4 regions of the Cohnella sp. GCM10027633 genome follow, and region 3 is predicted to be linked to each of the others. Evidence: riboswitches for the same ligand, from Rfam matches in the RefSeq annotation. Region 3 holds a riboswitch; each other region holds the start of a gene.
The links. Region 3 has a riboswitch for cyclic di-AMP ahead of ACFQZG_RS19995 (hypothetical protein). Riboswitches for the same ligand answer to the same signal wherever they lie in the genome.
Positions count from the first base shown of each region.

Region 1: it holds a riboswitch for cyclic di-AMP, as region 3 does, so the genes downstream of both, ACFQZG_RS17120 (APC family permease) here and ACFQZG_RS19995 (hypothetical protein) in region 3, are expected to answer to the same signal.
Region 2: it holds a riboswitch for cyclic di-AMP, as region 3 does, so the genes downstream of both, ACFQZG_RS26915 (3D domain-containing protein) here and ACFQZG_RS19995 (hypothetical protein) in region 3, are expected to answer to the same signal.
Region 4: it holds a riboswitch for cyclic di-AMP, as region 3 does, so the genes downstream of both, ACFQZG_RS25420 (resuscitation-promoting factor) here and ACFQZG_RS19995 (hypothetical protein) in region 3, are expected to answer to the same signal.

Region 1 covers NZ_JBHTGV010000007.1:88,822-93,463, forward strand. Annotated here, with positions in the region: gene ACFQZG_RS17110 (allophanate hydrolase) at 1-1,332, shown strand, start outside; gene ACFQZG_RS17115 (allophanate hydrolase-related protein) at 1,346-1,741, shown strand; cyclic di-AMP (ydaO/yuaA leader) riboswitch at 2,053-2,231, shown strand; gene ACFQZG_RS17120 (APC family permease) at 2,336-4,159, shown strand; gene ACFQZG_RS17125 (heme-degrading domain-containing protein) at 4,210-4,642, shown strand, end outside.
Region 2 covers NZ_JBHTGV010000022.1:32,834-37,475, forward strand. Annotated here, with positions in the region: gene ACFQZG_RS26905 (succinate dehydrogenase cytochrome b558 subunit) at 1-592, opposite strand, end outside; gene ACFQZG_RS26910 (LysR family transcriptional regulator) at 792-1,682, shown strand; cyclic di-AMP (ydaO/yuaA leader) riboswitch at 1,779-1,989, shown strand; gene ACFQZG_RS26915 (3D domain-containing protein) at 1,999-2,637, shown strand; gene ACFQZG_RS26920 (polysaccharide deacetylase family protein) at 2,647-3,462, opposite strand; gene ACFQZG_RS26925 (potassium channel family protein) at 3,542-4,204, opposite strand; gene ACFQZG_RS26930 (TrkH family potassium uptake protein) at 4,216-4,642, opposite strand, start outside.
Region 3 covers NZ_JBHTGV010000010.1:59,442-64,083, forward strand. Annotated here, with positions in the region: gene kdpA (potassium-transporting ATPase subunit KdpA) at 1-1,267, opposite strand, end outside; gene ACFQZG_RS19990 (potassium-transporting ATPase subunit F) at 1,305-1,382, opposite strand; gene ACFQZG_RS19995 (hypothetical protein) at 1,513-1,926, opposite strand; cyclic di-AMP (ydaO/yuaA leader) riboswitch at 2,041-2,217, opposite strand; cyclic di-AMP (ydaO/yuaA leader) riboswitch at 2,312-2,511, opposite strand; gene ACFQZG_RS20000 (hypothetical protein) at 2,945-3,322, shown strand; gene ACFQZG_RS20005 (peptidylprolyl isomerase) at 3,404-4,144, shown strand; gene ACFQZG_RS20010 (Npt1/Npt2 family nucleotide transporter) at 4,533-4,642, opposite strand, start outside.
Region 4 covers NZ_JBHTGV010000018.1:74,898-79,539, forward strand. Annotated here, with positions in the region: gene rsmA (16S rRNA (adenine(1518)-N(6)/adenine(1519)-N(6))-dimethyltransferase RsmA) at 1-108, opposite strand, end outside; gene rnmV (ribonuclease M5) at 253-804, opposite strand; gene ACFQZG_RS25420 (resuscitation-promoting factor) at 956-2,110, opposite strand; cyclic di-AMP (ydaO/yuaA leader) riboswitch at 2,370-2,590, opposite strand; gene ACFQZG_RS25425 (TatD family hydrolase) at 2,772-3,545, opposite strand; gene ACFQZG_RS25430 (HD domain-containing protein) at 3,568-4,642, opposite strand, start outside.

The DNA of each region.
Region 1 (4,642 bases), on a different contig from region 3:
GAGTCGCTGACGATAAGCGAACTCCGGGAGCTCTATCGAAGCGGCAAAGTAACGCCGGCGCAGGTCGTCATGGAGATCATCCGGCGGGCGAAGCGGGACGAAGGAATGAATATCTGGATTACGCCGCCGGAATGGCAGCGGATAGAACCGTACCTGCTTCGGTTGAACGGACTCGATCCGGAGCATGCGCCGCTCTGGGGCATTCCGTTCGCGATCAAGGACAATATCGATTGGTCGGCGGCGCCGACGACGGCAGCGTGCCCGGCGTACGCGTACGAGCCTTCCGAGGATGCGGCGGTCGTCGAGCGGCTCGTCGCCGCGGGGGCGATCCCGATCGGCAAGGCGAACCTCGACCAGTTCGCTACCGGGCTCGTCGGCGCGCGCAGTCCTTACGGCGAGACGCACAACTCGCTCAAGCCGGAGCTGATCAGCGGCGGCTCGAGCGGCGGCTCGGCGGTCGCGGTCGCCCGCGGCCAAGCGGCGTTCTCGCTCGGCACCGACACCGCCGGTTCCGGGCGCGTGCCGGCGCACCTGAACCGGCTCGTCGGCCTGAAGCCGAGCCTAGGCGCTTGGCCGGTCCACGGCGTCGTGCCGGCATGCGAGAGCCTGGACTGCGTGACCGTATTCGCTTGGAGCGCGGAAGAAGCGTACGAGGTTGACCGCATCGCCCGCGGGCCGCACGATGGCGATCCATGGTCGCGGCGGCTGCCGGCTCCGGCTGCCGCGCTCCCGACCCGCGTCTGCGTGCCGATCGCCGGAACGGTCGCGTTCTACGGCCCTTACGCCGAGGCATACGAGCGGGCATGGGACGCAACTCTCGCGTCGCTCGCCGGCTTGGGCATTCCCGTCGAGGAAGTCGATATCTCGCAATACGGCGAAGCGGCATCGGTATTGTACGAAGGCCCCTGGGTCGCGGAGCGTTGGGCGGGACTCGGCGCGTTCGTCGAGGCGCATCCGGGCGCCGTGCTGCCGGTGACCGAGCGTATTCTCCGTTCCGGCGCGGACGAGCGGCATACTGCGGCATCGTTGTTCCAAGCGATGCACAAGCTGCAGGAATATAAGCTCGAGGCGCGCAAGCGGCTGAAGGACGCGGTGCTCGTCCTGCCGACGGCGGGCGGCACGTGGACACGGGAGCAGGTGCGGCAAGATCCCGTCGCGACGAACCGCGACATGGGCCGATATACGAACCATTGCAATCTGCTCGACATGTGCGCGATCGCTCTGCCTGCCGTCGATGCGGCCGACGATCTGCCGTTCGGCATTACGCTGTTCGCGGCGGCGGAGCGCGAGGACCTCGTCCGCGGCGCCGCGCTCGCCATCCAGAACAATTAAAGGAGAGGTGCTTATGTCCCAGGAGACGACGTTAGTGGCCGTATGCGGCTTGCATATGCGAGGCTATCCGCTCGAGAAGCAATTGCTGGAGAGGGGGGGCTCGTTCGTCCGCGAGACGACGACCGCTCCGAAGTATCTCATGCTGAAGCTGCCGACGACGCCGGCGAAGCCGGGCTTGATCAAGCTGCCGCAGGGCGGCGGGGCGATCGCGCTTGAGGTGTGGGAGCTGCCGATGGCGGCGTTCGGCTCGTTCGTCGCCTTGATTCCCGGTCCGCTCGGCATCGGCAAGGTGGAGCTCGCAGACGGCACGGAGGTGCCCGGGTTCATCTGCGAAGGCTATGCCGCCGACCTGCCCGGCATCGAGGACATTACGGGCTTGGGCGGCTGGAAAAAGTTAACCGAGAATTAAGCCGCAACGCCCATAATCATACAGGCACCCGGAAACTCCGGGTGCCTTTTTAGCCCAAGTTGGCGCTTTTTAGATGCATAATAGACGATCGTCACCGCGTTCGCAGGTATTTTTATCAAGTAGATGCTTGCAAGTCGCTCATACGAAGCATGATCGCGCATGGCGCAAGTTCGAGATGCCCGGCAATGAGTAGCCGCAATGAATGCGCATTCATGCCGGATTCGCCGCCCATATACCCGATTTGGTCCGAAAATCGCGTTTTACAACCGCAAGCGACAGGACTATGATCATAACGTTCCATCAACCGAATAGAACGCGATACGCTGAGTTTCCGGGCAACCGGAGAGCGGGGGAACCAAGTGCAAGTTGCGACGGGCCGGAAGGCTTGCCGCGCGGGGTGAATCGAGGGAGGCCGACCGGCCGAGCTCGTAGGGCGACTCTATACGCCCGAATCCGACAGCTAACCTCGTAAGCGTCTTAGAGGAGAGCAATCTTCGGCCATTCAAAGGCCGCGGGGTACCCCTCCGCGGTCTTTTTTGTTGCGGTCTTTTACGGGTATCCTAACTTCATTCTGCAGACTTGGCGGTGCAAGGCATGTATTCCATCAAAAGATTGTTAATCGGGCGTCCTCTGAAATCGAACGAACTCGGAGAGCAGAAGCTGATCAAGACGAAGGCGCTGGCGATTCTGTCGTCGGACGCGTTGTCGTCGGTCGCCTACGGGCCGGAGCAAATTCTGATCGTCCTGTTCGCCATCGGAGCGGCGGCGATGTGGTACTCCGTGCCGATCGCGATCGGCGTGCTGATCCTGCTGCTGGCGCTGATTCTCTCCTACCGGCAAGTGATCTTCGCGTATCCTCACGGCGGCGGCGCGTACGTCGTCTCGAAGGAGAACCTCGGCATGTTCGCGGGGCTCGTCTCGGGCGGCTCTCTGCTCGTCGATTACGTGCTGACCGTGGCGGTCAGCGTCTCGGCGGGCACGGACGCGATCACGTCGGCCTTCCCGAGTCTGCACGGCTATTCGGTCGTCATCGCGGTTGTATTCGTCGTGTTCATTACGATCTTGAATTTGCGCGGGGTGACGGAGTCCGCTTCGATTCTCGCTTATCCTGTCTATTTGTTCGTACTGGCGCTGTTCATACTGATCGGCGCGGGCATCTATAAGATCACGACCGGCGACGTGTCGGCGGATCTGTATACGTCCGTCGGCACGCCGGTCGCGGGCGTCACCTTGTTCCTGCTCTTGAAGGCGTTCGCCTCGGGCAGCTCGGCGCTGACGGGGGTCGAGGCGATCTCGAACGCGATTCCGAACTTCAAGTCGCCGGAGCCGAACAACGCGGCGAAGACGCTGATCGCGATGGGCGCGCTGCTGGCGATTCTGTTCTCCGGCATCGTCGTGCTGGCCTACTACTACGGCGTATCGCCGAGAGCCGAAGTGACCGTCGTGTCGCAAATCGCGGAGTCGACGTTCGGCCGCCACTTCATGTACTTCTTCATTCAAGGCACGACGGCGCTCATCCTCATCCTCGCGGCGAACACCGGCTACTCCGCGTTCCCGCTGCTCGCGGTCAACCTGGCGAAGGATAAGTTCATTCCGCGCATGTTCACCGTCCGCGGCGACCGGCTCGGCTACTCGAACGGCATCATCAGCCTCGGCGTGCTGTCGATCGTGCTGATCGTCGCCTTCGAGGCTCACACGGAGCGGCTCATTCCCCTGTACGCAGTTGGCGTATTCATTCCGTTCACCCTCGCGCAGCTCGGCATGATGCGCAAGTGGCTCCGCGAGAAGCCGCCGGGCTGGGCGGCGAAGCTCGCGGTCAATACTGTCGGCGCGATCATCTGCTTCACCGTCACGATGATGTTCTTCGTCACGAAATTCGGGCAGGTGTGGCCGGCGCTCGTGTTCATGCCGCTTATCATCTTTATTTTCTACCGGATCAAGAAGCACTATGAGGCCGTTGGCGACCAACTGCGCCTGACGACTTGCGAACCGAACGTTCCGATCGAGGGCAACGTGATCATCCTGCCGGTATCGGGCATCACGCACGTCGTCGAGCATTCGGTGAACTACGCGCAGTCGCTCAAGCCCGACCAGATTATCGCCGTCTACATTCCGTTCGAGCGGGAGGACGAGGCGCTGTTCGAGGAGAAGTGGAGCAAGTGGCGGCCCGAGATCCGTCTCGTGACGCTGCATTCCCATTACCGGAGCATCATCCAGCCGCTGAGCAAGTTCATCGACACGGTGCAGCGCAAGGCGGGCGAATCGAACTATCAGGTGACGGTCGTCATTCCGCAGTTCATTCCGAAGAAAGGCTGGCACAACATTCTGCACAACCAGACCAGCTTCATGCTTCGCGCGTATTTGCTGTATCGCAAGGACGTTATCGTGACCACGGTTCCTTACCATCTGAAGAAGTAACGTGTTATCATACAACGCATAGGACGTAACGAAGGAAGGGATATCGGAGCATGAGCGAACTGTTGGATACGTTATTGAAGCAAGAAAAGGAACTGCAATTCGAATCGTTCGCGAATGACGAAGCGTTGGCGCTAGGCAGCTTGATCGTCGGGCTGGCGAAGGAGCTCGGCAAGGGCATCGCGGTCCACATCGAGAACGATGCGCATCCGCTGTACACGCACTACATGGCGGGGACGAACGAGGGCAACATCTATTGGATCAACGCGAAGAAGAACGTCGTGAACCGTTTCGGCCACAGCTCGCTCTATATCGGAGAGAAGTACAAGGCCGAGGGGACGACGTTCAAGGAAGCTTCGGGGTTGTCGTCGGAGGAGTACCAAGCCGAGGGCGGGTGCTTCCCGATTCTCGTGAAGGGTCGAGGAAAAGTCGGCACCGTGACCGTCACCGGGTTGACCGGCGAGGAGGACCACTGGTACGCGGTCG
Region 2 (4,642 bases), on a different contig from region 3:
GGAACATGACCGCCACGATGACGAAAATGACCATGCAGATGTTCGCGGATACTTTCTGAGCGCGCGGACCTACCGTAATGCCCCAGCTGACCAGGAACGCCCAGATGCCGTTCGCGAAGTGGAACGTTGCCGCGATTACCGCGATAATGTAGATGGTAAAGACGACCGGATCGCTTACGATGTCGTGCATGTGCGAGCCCAGTTCATCGTACGTCGTGTTGCCGAACGTCACTTGAAGTCTCGTCGTATAGACGTGCCACGCGACGAAGATGAACGTGATGACCCCGGTAATGCGCTGCAGCGCGAACGCCCAGTTGCGCGAGTAGCTGAACCGGCCCATGTTCAAGTCGGATTGGAACGCCATATACAGTCCGTATACCCCGTGGAACAGAATCGGCAGCCAGATGATGAACAGCTCCAGGAAGAACAGCAATGGCATGCCATGCAGGAAATCGATGCTGTCTTTAAACCCCTGCGGTCCTTCTTCATATGCGGAGTAGTTCGTCAACGCGTGCTCGACCAAGAACAAGCCGAGCGGGATGACGCCGAGCAAGGAGTGTAGCTTGCGCGGTAAGTAAGAATTCCCTTTCATGTCCGTATACTTCTCCTTTCGTGACCCGTGCGTTTGTCGTCCGGAGACGGAATTATGGATGTTCACCCATTCGTCACCAGACGTCACCGCCTTTAAGGTTACTCTATTTTCGCTTATAATGGAACTGCTTATTTTTTATTATAACTTATAACGAATGCGCATATCGAACGACGATTCGACAACGAAGGAGCATCGGATAATGCTTGAGGACATGCGAATATTCGCGACGGTCGTGGAACAAACGAGCCTGAACAAAGCCGCGGAACGCCTTAACGTCTCCCAGCCCGCGCTATCCCGGCGGATCGCCAAGCTGGAGGCAGAGCTCGAGGTCACGCTGTTCCGCCGCATCGGCAAGCGGCTGGAGCTTACCCCCGCCGGACAGCTCACCTACGAATTCGCGCTGGAGCTGCGCCGGTTCCACGGCGGTTACCTGCAGAAGCTGAACGCCTTTAAGTCCGCCGAGTCGCCCGTAGCGACGATCGGGGCCAGCCTGACCACCCTCCAGACGACGCTGCCCGAGTTGATTACCGCGATGACGGAGAAACATCCTCAGCTCGAGATCAAGGCGATCACGGGCAAATCGCACGAGATCGTGACGCTCGTGAAGGAACGCAAAGTCGACTTCGGCCTCGTCGGATCCGCCGTCATCGATCCGGCCATTACAAGTTTACCCTTATTTGAAGATCATCTCATACTCGTGCTCCCAAGAACGCACTATATATTAGAGAGAACGCAGCTGGCGATGAACGACCTGAACGGATTGCCGATGATTCTGTTCGCGCCGGGCACTTGGTATCGCACGCATACGGACGAGCTGTTCCGCAAGTACAAGGTCCAACCGGACGTGCGGATGGAGATCGACTCGTTCGAAGCGATCATTCGCCTGCAGTCCGCTTGCCGGGCAGGGACGTTGCTGCCGAAGTCGTACTTGCGCGAGCAACTGCTGGAAGACAACGACTTGTATCTCGTCCGCATTCCCGAGCTGGAGGCGACGAAGCGAACGACCTCGATCATCCACGGCGATCCCGCCTGGATCGCGCCGGCCACGCGATACTTGATCGAGGAAATGACCGCTTATTTCAAGCGTTGAGCGAAATCGGCGAATGCAGTCCCGGCGCGGCTTCGACGCCGATTACCGGGATTTGCCGGTTCCAACCGCCCGCCTGCTGTGTTAACCTCTACAAGAATAAAAAACGGGCCTAAACCGCCAGGTGCGGGGGAAAAAGAAGTAAAGTACGCGAGGACGGAACGATCGCATGACCGCTTGGTTCCGTTCGGACTTACTCGGGGTGAATCGTATCGTATGGAATGGCAATCGTGCCGCTCGACGTCTCGTAGGGTTGATCTCCCAATCCGAACCCGACAGCTAACCTCGCCGGCCCTAGATCTTAGGAGGCAACGCATTGATGAAAGACGCAAGGAAGAAACTCGCCGCCCGCGCGGCGTCGCTCGTACTGGGCGGCGCCCTGCTCGTCCCCGCGTTGACCGCTCACGCGGCAACGTCGCACGTCGCATCAGACACGACGACGTTCTGGAAACTGTCCCAGTATTACGATATTCCGGTCCGGCAGTTGCTGGATGCCAACCCGAACATAGATCCGCAGAACGTATACGCCGGCTTGAGGCTCGCGATTCCGGGAGACGGAACGGTATCGGCGAAGTCCGCCGAAGAGCCGTCCGTAACGGCGCAATCGATCACGACGACGGCGGGCCGATCGCTCGCCTTCTCGAAAGTGCTCGACATCAAGGCGACCGCTTACTCCGCTTCCGCGGAAGAGAACGGCCCTTGGGGCCCCGTCGACTACTTCGGCGACGCGCTTAAGCTCGGAACGATCGCGGTCGATCCGTCCGTCATCCCGTTCGGCTCGAAGCTGTATATTACGGGCTACGACTTTAACGGCTTGCCCGTCGGCGGCATGGTCGGCACCGCGACGGACAAAGGCGGAGCGATCAAAGGCAATCGCATCGACATCTTCGTGCCCGGTTCCCGCTCGTTCGTGTCCGGCTTCGGCGTTCAGAACGTGAAGGTGTATATCCTGAAATAACGGTTACGGTTATTCCGAGGCTCCCGGAGGCAAATTCAACATTTGCTTCAGGGAGCCTTCGTTCGTCCGCTCGGCCGGAATGCCGAGCAGCTCGGTCAACGCGACCGGCTCGTAATGGTGCTCCCGCAGCCAATCGATGATGCGCGGAAGCGCCTTGACCGTCCCCGCCAAGCTTTGCCCTTCCCCGCCGCCCGCGTGCATCAGGATCACCGATCCCGGACGCACCGCCTTCGTCACGTTGCGGAATACCTCGTCGGCCGTCAATTGCCGCCAGTCCGCCGAATCGACGTCCCAGTTCACGACCGTGTACCCTTGCGCCTTCGCCCATTCGAGCTGCTCGGGCATGATTTCGCCGTAAGGCGGCCGCACGAGCTTCGGCCGGTAGCCGATGATGCCCGAGATGACCGTCTCCGCGCGGGTAATCTGCGACTTGACCTTATCGAGCGGAAGCTTGGAGAAGTCCGGATGGCTGTAAGAATGGTTGCCCACGTCATGCCCTTCCCGTTGAATGCGCCGCAGCAGATCGGGATGCTTCTGGCTGCGCGTGCCCATCGCGAAGAAGGTCGCCTTCACACGCTTCTTTTTCAAGACGTCGAGCACTTGCCCCGTGAATCTCGGATCCGGAACATCGTCGAACGTCAACGCCACCTTCCGGACTTCCCGGGACGCGGACAGCACGAACACCCCTTCGAATCGGCGCTCGAGCTCCGTCCACTGAATGCCCGGCGGGACGGCTTCCGCCCTGCGCGCAAGCCCCGCGAAACTTAAAAAGGCGACGGTGCCCGCCAGCACCATCACCGCGATTCTTCTACCCCTACCTGTCATTGCGCCACCCTCCCGGGACCGTTCGTCTCCCTATATCCTGAGCGAGTGGCAATGATTTCATACCCGTGCAATCGATCGTCTATCGGTTGATCGACTCCTGGAATTGTTCGATCTGCTGGTTCGTCCCGATGACGACCATGACGTCTTTCTCCGCGAGCACGTCCTTCGCGACCGGAGCGATAATGATGCCCTTCGGCTTATTGATCGCCACGATGCTGCAGCCGAACCGTCCTCTCGGATTGACGTCGTCGAGCGACTTGCCCGACAGGCATTGCGGCACGGCAAGCTCCGCGATCGTGTATTGCTTGGATAGTTCGATGTAATCGAGCAGGTTCGGCGACACGAGCTGGTGCGCCACGCGAACGCCCATGTCCCGCTCCGGATAGATGACGCGATCGACGCCCATCCGCTCCAGCACGCGTCCGTGCAAGTCGGACACCGCCTTGGCGACGACCTTCTTGACTCCGAGCTCCTTCAGCAGAATCGTCGCGAGGATGCTTGCCTGGATGTCGTCGCCGATCGCGACGACGCCGCAGTCGAAGTTGCGGGCCCCGATCGAACGGAGCACCTCTTCCTCCGTCGCGTCCGCCACGACGACGTGCGTCAGCACGTTCGACAGCTCTTGGACCGTCTCTTCGTCGCGGTCGACGCCGAGCACCTCGTAGCCTAATTGGATGAGCTCGCGGCCGATGCTCGAACCGAAGCGGCCTAAGCCGATAATGACGAATTGATTAAGTCTCATGTGCGTTGCTCCTACCCGATTATGATTTTACCTTCCGCATGACGGAACCTCGCTCGCTCCGGCTTCGGCGCCAACGCATAGGTCAACGTGAGCGGCCCGAGCCTGCCGACGAACATCAGCATAATAATGGTTAGCTTGCCCGGTAACGTCAAATCCCCCGTCAACCCCATCGACAGGCCGACCGTGCCGAACGCCGACGTCGCTTCGAACAGGATTTTCAGGAACGCCGCGTCCTCCGTCGTGCACAGGATCATCGTTCCGAGCATCACGATGCCGATACAGAACAACGTAACGGTAACGGCCTTATATACGCGCTCCTGCGCGAGCCGCAGACGGAACAGCACGACGTCCTCCTTGCCCCGGATCATCGCCAGCACCGCGCCGAACAGAACCGCGAACGTCGTCGTCTTGATGCCGCCTCCCGTCGAACCGGGAGAC
Region 3 (4,642 bases):
TCAGAATGGCGATCGCGATCAGCTTGATCTCCCTAGGCTCGATCTTCCTGCCGAGGAACTCCGGCGTCCGTCCGACCATGAGCCCGCACAGGAACACGCCCAATATCGCGTACATGAGCATATTGATCAGCCCGACGCCTTTGCCTCCGAACACGACGTTCAGCATCATTTCCCCGAGCGCACCGAGACCGCCGAGCGGCGTCAGCGTATCGTGCATGTTGTTGACCGTCCCCGTCGTCGCTGCCGTCGTAACCGCCGTGAACAGCGATGACTGCGGAATGCCGAACCGGACTTCCTTGCCCTCCATGCTGCCTTGCGACGCATCGATGCCGAGCGCGTTCATCGCCGGGTTGCCGCGCAGCTCCGAGAAGTAGATGAGCGATAGGAACAGGATGAACAGCGTCATCATCGCGCTGAAGACGACCCAGCCTTGCTTGCGGTTGTTCGCGAACCTCCCATAGACGTAAGGCAGAGAGGCCGGCAGCAGCCACATCGACAGAATCTCGACGACGTTCGTCAGCGCGTTCGGATTCTCGAACGGGTGCGCCGAGTTGACGCCGAAGAAGCCGCCGCCGTTCGTGCCTAGATGCTTGATCGATTCGAGCGCGGCGACCGGCCCGATCGCGATGTGCTGCGTAACGCCTTCGAGCGTCGTGACGGTTAACGTCGGATCGAGCGTCTGCGGCACTTGCAAGGCGACGAGCAGCAGCGTGACGAGCACGGCCGCCGGAAGGAAGATCCGGACGTGCGCCTTGACGAAATCCTCGAAGAAGTTGCCGATCGTCGTTCCCTTGCTCGTGATGCCGCGCACGAAAGCGATGGCTACCGAGAAGCCGGAAGCGGCCGACGTGAACATCATCATCATGATGACGGCCATCTGCGAGAAGTAGGACAAGCCGCTCTCCCCGCTGTAATGCTGCAAGTTGGTGTTCGTAATGAAGCTGATGATCGTGTTGAACGACAGCGTCTCTTCCATGTTGCCGATGTCGTTCGGGTTGAACGGCAAGATCTTCTGCAGCCGCAGCATCGCGTACCCGATAGCCACCAATACGATGTTCGTTAACAGGAAGCTTAGCGCGTATTTTTTCCAATTCATGCCGTTGCGGTTGTGCAGTCCCATGAGTCGATAGATGAACCGCTCGGCAGATCCGAAGATCTTGTCCGTCCGGTTCGGCTCGTTGGAGAACACGTGATATACATACGTCCCAAGCGGTTTCACAAGCAGCAACAACACCGCCAAGACGATAACGATCTGCATGATGCCCATTGACGTCCCTCCTGCATTTTCGGCTCGCCAAGCCTGCTTAGAATTTCTCCGGATTCACTAAGGCGTAGATTAAATAGAGGAAAATAAACACGGTGAAGATCGAGACGACGATCATCGGTTGCCTCCTCCTTCGTCGATTACCCGGCCGCACCAATGCATGAAGCCGTAGAATAGACCGAATAGGCCGGCTAGCATAAGAACCATATACACGTCGAGCATGGGCGAATGCCTCCTTCTTCGTTACGTTATCTCGCGAGCAAATCGTCGGTAATGAGAAAAGCGTAGTCCTGCGCTTGGCTATGAATCACGTAGTCGACGCCCATCGTCTTGTAGACGTTGCGGGGGTTGTGGCTTCCCGTAATGACGTATATCGATCTGCCGGTCCAACTCCGGCATATTTGCACGTATCTGCAGCACAGCGTCACGCTCGTCTCGAACAAGTACACCCGCCCGATATCAATCGGGGGGATGATCCAGGATTGCTCCTTGGTCGTATTTACCACTATAATGTGCTCCGCTCCGAGCGAACTTACGCGCTCGTGTTCCTCGGGATTGTTCACGATCGCCGCGAACGGAATCTTCCTCTGCTGAAGCAGCTTCATGAACCGCTCGCCCGCGATATTCGGGGCCGATACCAACACGACGTCCCGTCCGGCCATTCTCGTTCATCTCCTCTTCTTCTCTTGGAAGAAGGCAACAAAAAAGAAGCCGCGAGAAGAGAGTCTTCTCGTGGCTTCCCGGCATGGCCAAATAAACCTCGCCCGTCACGATCCGTTGCCTCTCTCGGTACGCTTGCGAGGTTAGCTGCCGGATTCGGGCTTGAGAGTTGCCCTACCCAGAGCCGGCTAAGGCCCCGGGATTCACCCCATGGACGCGCGCCCGTCTCTCCCGGGCACGCTCCGTTGGTTCCCCCGCTTCCCGACGCATCGGGAATTCAGCGATTCATGGCATAACAAAGACCGCTAAGAAATAAGCATGCATGCTTACCCTGCGGCCGACACGGTCACAGTTCATCATCCTCTCTCCATTTGAGGCATCCGGTCTTAACGGACGCATCGGCGCTTACGAGGTTAGCTGTCGGATTCGGGCCGTGAGAGTAGCCCTACCGTCGGAGGCCGCATCCTAGGCGCGGCTGCCGACGGATTCACCCCGGACGGCGCTTCTCCCGGCTCTCACACCGGAACGGCGCCATCGTTGGTTCCCCCGTTTTCCGTGCGGACACGGAAACTCAGCGATTACGAATGGAACGATATTCAATTGACTGAATCGAATATTACGCTTGCCCCCGATGTTTGTAAAGGAATGACAGGTAGGGTTTAAGCGCCGCATTCCGGCAAGCCGCGCAGTTGTACCGTTTACAATCGCAGTGACCTCTACAGATCTCTCTCCGGCTCTCTCTTTCTCCGTTTCTCGTAAAAAGCATGCTTGCCTATCGCTCCTCGATTCCGGCAGCGGAACGCTTAAATTCGGAATCGCGAGCCAGAGAGAGCATACCCCGCCCGTTCGCGTGAACCGATCGCAATAGGTGCCGCAAACCCGGTTAAATCGGTTGAATTTCATCGAAAAAGCGCGCAATAGGAGACGATTATCGTTTGGCGACTTACCTCGCGCGGCGTTATATTGAGAGCTATCGATCGAGGCACGCCTGTTGGCGTAAGCAGAGGAGCGGATGGAACGGTGGACGACGCGGACGGTTATCGCATTACCGGAATCGAATTTCTGCAATTCGAGGGTCGAGGGGATACGGACAGGTACGGCGTGCTCCGGCTGTGCGCCGGCGGACGTTGCGGATACGCGCGCTGCGAGCTTCCCGGACGCGGGCATCGCTTCGATATCGTCGGGTGGTCGTCGTTCCTGCTCGACTTCCGCCGCCCGGCAATCGGGGAGGCCCGCCTCATCGCGGACGCCAGGCGCGCTTGCTGGGGCAGCGTCAAGGCGGAGCTGGTGATCGAGGCGTGCCGCGATCTCTCGCGGCGCATTCGCGGCGACCGGGAGGCGTTGCCCGAGCCCGTCCTCGCGCTTGACGAGTGCCAGTCTTACTTCGAGGTGCTATAAGGGCGAGGCGAAAACTGGAATCGACACGCGAGGACATGGTATGATACGGAAAGTAAACGTGCATGCAAGGGGGAACCGAAGTTGATCGCGGCAAGAAAATGGACAAGCTTCGCCATCCTCGCGCTCGTCGTCCTGCTCATCGCGGCAGGCTGCGGCAAACGCGAGACGGCCGACCCGAACGCCGTTCAAGGCGGCGGGAACGGCTACGACGCGACGGCGACGGCATCGCAACCGGCATCAACCGAACCAGCACCAACCAATACCGAGGAGGCGGACGCCACGAGTACCGTAGACACATCCGGCAACATCCCGATCGTAACGATCGAAATGGACAGCGGTAAAATCATCAAAGTAGAGCTGTATCCGAAAGTCGCTCCGAACACCGTCAACAACTTCATCTCGCTCGTACAGAAAGGCTTCTACGACGGGACGATTTTCCACCGCGTCATCCCCGACTTCATGATTCAGGGCGGCGACCCGGACGGCACCGGCATGGGCGGTCCCGACTACGGCATTAAGGGCGAGTTCTCGCAGAACGGCTTCAAGAACGACCTGAAGCACACGAAGGGCGTTCTCTCGATGGCGCGTTCGGGCAACCCGAACTCCGCGGGATCCCAGTTCTTCCTCATGGTCGCGGACGCTCCGCACCTGGACGGCGCTTACGCGGCGTTCGGCAAAGTGACGGAAGGCCAAGACGTCGCGGACGAGATCGTCAGCGTGCCGACGGGCTCGCAGAACCGTCCGAAGACGCCTCCGGTCATGGCGAAGGTTACGGTGGAACTGAACGGCTACGAGGCTGCAGAGCCTGAAGTGATCAAGTAAGACGCGCTTGCGCGCGACGGCGGGGCCCTACGGGGCTTCGCCGTTTTTGTGTTGCGAGCGGACTAGGGACAGTCGGCGCGGGATGGAGGCGTGCTGGCGTGGGACAGTCGGCGCGGACACAGGGGGCGCTATTGTGCGGATATCGGCACTATTGGAGGCGGCAGCGGACACAGTAGCCGTTATTCGTCGAAAGTATCGCGATATCGCCCGCTAAGCTAGCGAATAAGGTCCTCTCCGTCCGCGGAGTCCGCCATTTCGCCGCTTTCCCTATGAATAAGGTCGCTACAGTCCGGTTGGCCGGCAAAATCGAAGAACGGCGCTCGCCCCCGGAAGTTCATTCCGAGGCGCAAGCGCCGTTCTTCGTTCTACATTCGTCGTACTCCCGTCATTACCCCAATTCCCGCAGCCGATCCGCGAGAACCTTCATCATGCCCTTCAACGCGTCGATCTGCTGGAAGCAGATCGCGTACACGTGCTGGCGACCCAGCTTGAGCAGCA
Region 4 (4,642 bases), on a different contig from region 3:
GATTCGGTCGAGCACGGACAGATCGATGAGGAAGTTCTGGCCGAGGCTCTTCTTGAAGGTGAAACGATGCTTGCGGATAATTTCCTTCGTTCGCGAAGAAGTCGCGATATCGTTCGCCTGGACGGCGGACCCGCTTGCGCCGGAACTGCCTTTCGGCGTTCCGCCGCCCGCGTTCGGCTTCGCCGTTTTGCCCGCCGCCTTATTGTACGGTTTGTACGGCGGCTTCGAATTGTTCGGTTTGTTCAATGGGTTCTACAGCCCTTCCCGCTCCAGCTGTTCCAACGCGCCGGCGAATTCCTCGCGCGTGATGCGGAACATGAGACATCTTTTGTGAAATTGTTTGCCGTTGGCATAGCCGATGCCGAGCAGCTCGCCCATACGCTCCCTACGGCGCGCGGAAGACGCGTGAACGATCAACCCCGCATCCAGCAGGTCGCTCCACTCGATCTCCTCCGAGGCGCCAGAGGCGCTCTCAGGGCCGCGCACGCGCTCGATCGCCCTGCGGATCGCCTCGTCGGTCGCGTGCTCCACGCCAAGTCCTCGGGCGCTTCTCGCCTCGTCCTTCGTCAGGAACGCGTGCTTGCACCCGGGAACGCGCTCGGCGACGATCTTGCGTATGCGTTCCCCCGGGGCGTCCGGATCGGTGAGGATGATGACGCCCCTGCGCTCGTACGCCAGCTCGATGCGCCTTAGCACGTCTTCGCCGATCGCCGAACCGCCCGTCTCGATCGTATCGGCGCCGATCGCCCGTCTTACCGCCGTCGTATCGTCCTTGCCCTCTACGACAATGATCTCTTGAAACATGCTTCGCCATTCCGCCTTTGCCGTTCTCGTCCCGGCGGCATCGCACCGCCGCCCTTATGTATCGTATAACACAAATCGGGAAGAAGCGCCAATGACGCCTCTTCCCGATTGGTTCCGCGAGCGTGCCGCGATGAACGTCCGCGCGCCCGGATTAACTGAGCGACGGTTTCACCGGACCGATCACGTAGACCGTATAGCCTCTCTTCGTGCCGAACCGGTCGGCAAGCTTATCGCTGTCGTAATAGACATCGATCTTCTTGCCTTTGACCGCGCCGCCCGTATCTTCCGCGCGACGGAAGCCGATGCCCTCGATGTACACCCACCAACCGATCGGGATGACCTTCGGGTCCACGGCGATCGTACGTCCTTCCTGAACGGTCGCGCCGGACGACGTCACGCCGTAACCTTCGTCGCCCTTGCGCTTGCCCGTCGACTCGAAGCCGGCGGAATACGCCGTCAGCGTCACGTTGCTCAGCATGCGCTTGACCTTCACGGACTTGCCGTTCAGCTTCACCGTCTTCGCTTCGGAAGCCGACGGCTTGCCGTTATACGCAAGCGTCTTGACCTCCGGTTTCTTCGTGCCGATGGCCACGACCTGCTGGACGGCCGGCTTGGAGACAGTCTTCTCCACTACCTTCTCCGTCACGAGCTTGCCGTCCTCGTACACTTTCGCCGTGCGAACGACGACTTGTCCTTGTTGGCCCGTCTTGACGACTTTCTTCTTGCCTTCCGCGAGGTTCGCGTTCTTCTGCTCGACGACCTCGAAGGCGACCGCGTGCGACGTCTCCACGACTTCCGTGCGGACGCGCTTAATGACGACGTTCACTCCGTCTGTCAGTGGCGCATTCAGTGCGGGCGTAACTTTGTCTTCCGTGCCCAGCGCGACGTTCAGCTCTTCTATAGCATCCCCGACCGTATCGGCCGCCGTATGCTTGATCGCTTCTTTGCCGTCCGCCGTAACCGTAATGCTCTTCGCGCGATCGATGACGATCGTGCTGCCTTCTTCCAATCGCCCCGTCGTCAAGGACAGACGATCGTATGGACCGACCCGAATTCGATGCTCTTGCAGAACGTCCTGTATATCGGAGTTCCGCGTTTGGATGACTGTCGTCAATCCGTTGTCTACGATGGAAATGTTTTTGGCCGCCGCCGGTTGCAGCAACGACACGAACATGATGAGGATTGCGAATGCGAGAATTGCGCCGAGCAGGACGATGCGCAATTGCTCCGGTTTCCATCGCAGCAGTGCGATAAGCTTGCCGGTCGGTCGTGGATCATGGGTTTCCAGAACAGGAACTTCCCCCATTTTCTCGTTCCTCCTTCATAGCCCCGCCGTCGACTGTGATGCATTGACTGTTGTCTGACGCGACTATCCGTTGTGATAACGACACGTGCGAGATGCCTTGCGGCCGGACTCTTCGCAGCGCCGCCTTGCTCCAAATCTAAGGTCGTTCGTACCCGGTACAACCGTTCATGAACCTTTTGTTCAACACAAAAAGCCACTGACAGAGGACCTGTTCGTGGCTTCCGCTTCATGAATAAAGGGAATGGGGCAGCACGAGGTTGACCTCTCTCTATTACGCTTACGAGGTTAGCTGTCGGGTTCGGACGAAGAGAGTCGCCCTATCCGCTCGGCACGATCCTGCGAAGCTTCAGCTGGAAGCCGCCTGATCGACCTTGCGAAATTCACCCCAAGATTGCTCGGACCGCATTGGACGAATGATGCCACGTCGTCGCCGCGTCGGGTCCCCCGCTCTCCGATTCGGAGATTAAGCGTTACTTGGAAAAGGGATGCCATATTCAAACTTCTGCTCTAGATGATACCTTCTACCTACTTCGTGTGTAAAGAAGGGGCAAAGGACGTATTTGGCCGTATTTTCGTGAATTGTACGGTAAAAACCGCAATTAGCGAGGCAAAAAACAGTTTTTTCTACGCGCTGATCGTTTTTTCTTCGATTGTAACCGTTTTATCTCGGTAGACTCAAACAGCGACGTGCGTTCTCGCTCGTAATAATGGCGATTTCTTCCAAATTAAGCCCTTTAATCTCAGCCGCCGTCTCGGCGACGAGACGCACGTAAGCGGATTCGTTCCGCTGCCCGCGATGAGGGTGCGGCGTTAAATACGGAGCGTCCGTCTCGACCAATAATCGGTCCATCGGAACGTTCGCGAGCACCTCTTTAGGCACCCTCGCGTTCTTGAAAGTGACCGGTCCCCCGAACGAAATATAGAAGTTCATATCGAGGCACAGCTTGGCCATTTCCCAGCTGCCGGAGAAGCAATGCATGATGCCGCCGACCTCGGAAGCGTTCTCCTCGCGCAGAATGCGAACGATATCCTCGTGGGCGTCGCGGTTGTGAATGACGATGGGCTTGTTCAGCTTGCGGGCGAGCCGGATCTGTTCGCGGAACACCGTATGCTGGAGCTCCTTGGGCGACGTGTCCCAGTAATAATCGAGACCGATCTCCCCGATCGCGACGACCTTCGGATTCGCGCACAGCGATTCGATCCAAGCGAGATCTTCTTCCAGCCGCATGTCGATCGCGTCCGTGGGGTGCCAGCCCACCGCGGCGTAGATGAACGGATACCGCTCGGTCAGCTTCATCGTCGAAGGAATGGTGTCCCGATTGAAGCCGATATTGACGATCGTGTCGATTCCCGCCGCTTGCGCGCGCGCGATCATCTCTTCTCGATCGTTGTCGAATTTCGGGGAGTCTAAGTGCGCATGGGTGTCGATAAGCATGTCGGAAGTTGTCTCCCTTCTATTATATAGTGAGCTTGCTAATAGTTTCCGAGCTCAGCTTGGATATGTGTTTCTGTACTTCGTCGGCAGGGTAATAGATATAATATTTGCCTTGGTGGATGCCCGCGATCGAACGGATGATATCGGACTTCACGGATATCTCCGTCAGTTGCTCCCGATCGTCCAGGAGCAGGATCGGAAGCTTCCCGCGGCTGCCCGGCAGCAATTCCGGCTTATAGATATCGTAAGGCGAATCGTACGGCGTATCGACTTCCAGGTGATAGTCGGGATTCAGGCCGATCTCGCGCCACTCCTCCCTCAGCTCCGATAACCATGCTTCGTCCTTATGCTCGAACGGCGTGTACTTGTACAGCTGCCTATCCAGGAATCGACGACATAAATTCGACAGCAACCCGTCCGCCTCGCGCGTCCATTGTCCGAATGCCGTCTGCGCCATCGCTTCGTCGAGCTGCAGATAATCCGACAGCGTTAGCGTTCCTTCTAATAATTGCGCGATCGGCGGAAGCATGAATCCGAACGCGTAGCCTTCCCGCTTCAGTTCGCTGGCCCTTCGGAAAATTTGCCTCAGCACGATCTCCGAGCTGCGCGTAACGGGATGGAAGTACACTTGCCAGTACATTTGATATCGGGACATGAGATAGTCTTCCACCGCGTGCATGCCGCTCTCTTTGACGACGATCTTTCCTTTATAAGGACGCAGCACGCGGAGAATGCGATCGAGATCGAAGGTACCGTAGTTGACGCCAGTGAAGTACGCGTCGCGCAGAAGGTAATCCATCCGGTCGGCGTCCATCTGGCTCGAGACGAGGCTGACGACGATCGGCTTGTCGTAGGTTTTGCGAATGACGGCCGCGACCTGCTGCGGGAAATCTTCGGACACTTCCCGCAGCACGCGATTCACTTCGGTATCCCCTAATAGGATCTCGCACGTCCACTCCTCGTGATGCGTATGGAACACTTCTTCGAGCGAGTGGGAGAAGGGACCGTGGCCGATATCGTGCAGCAGCGACGCGCATAGGCTGAGCAATCGCTCTTCTCTCGGCCAGTCGGTATAACCGTTGCGTTCGAATTGCGAT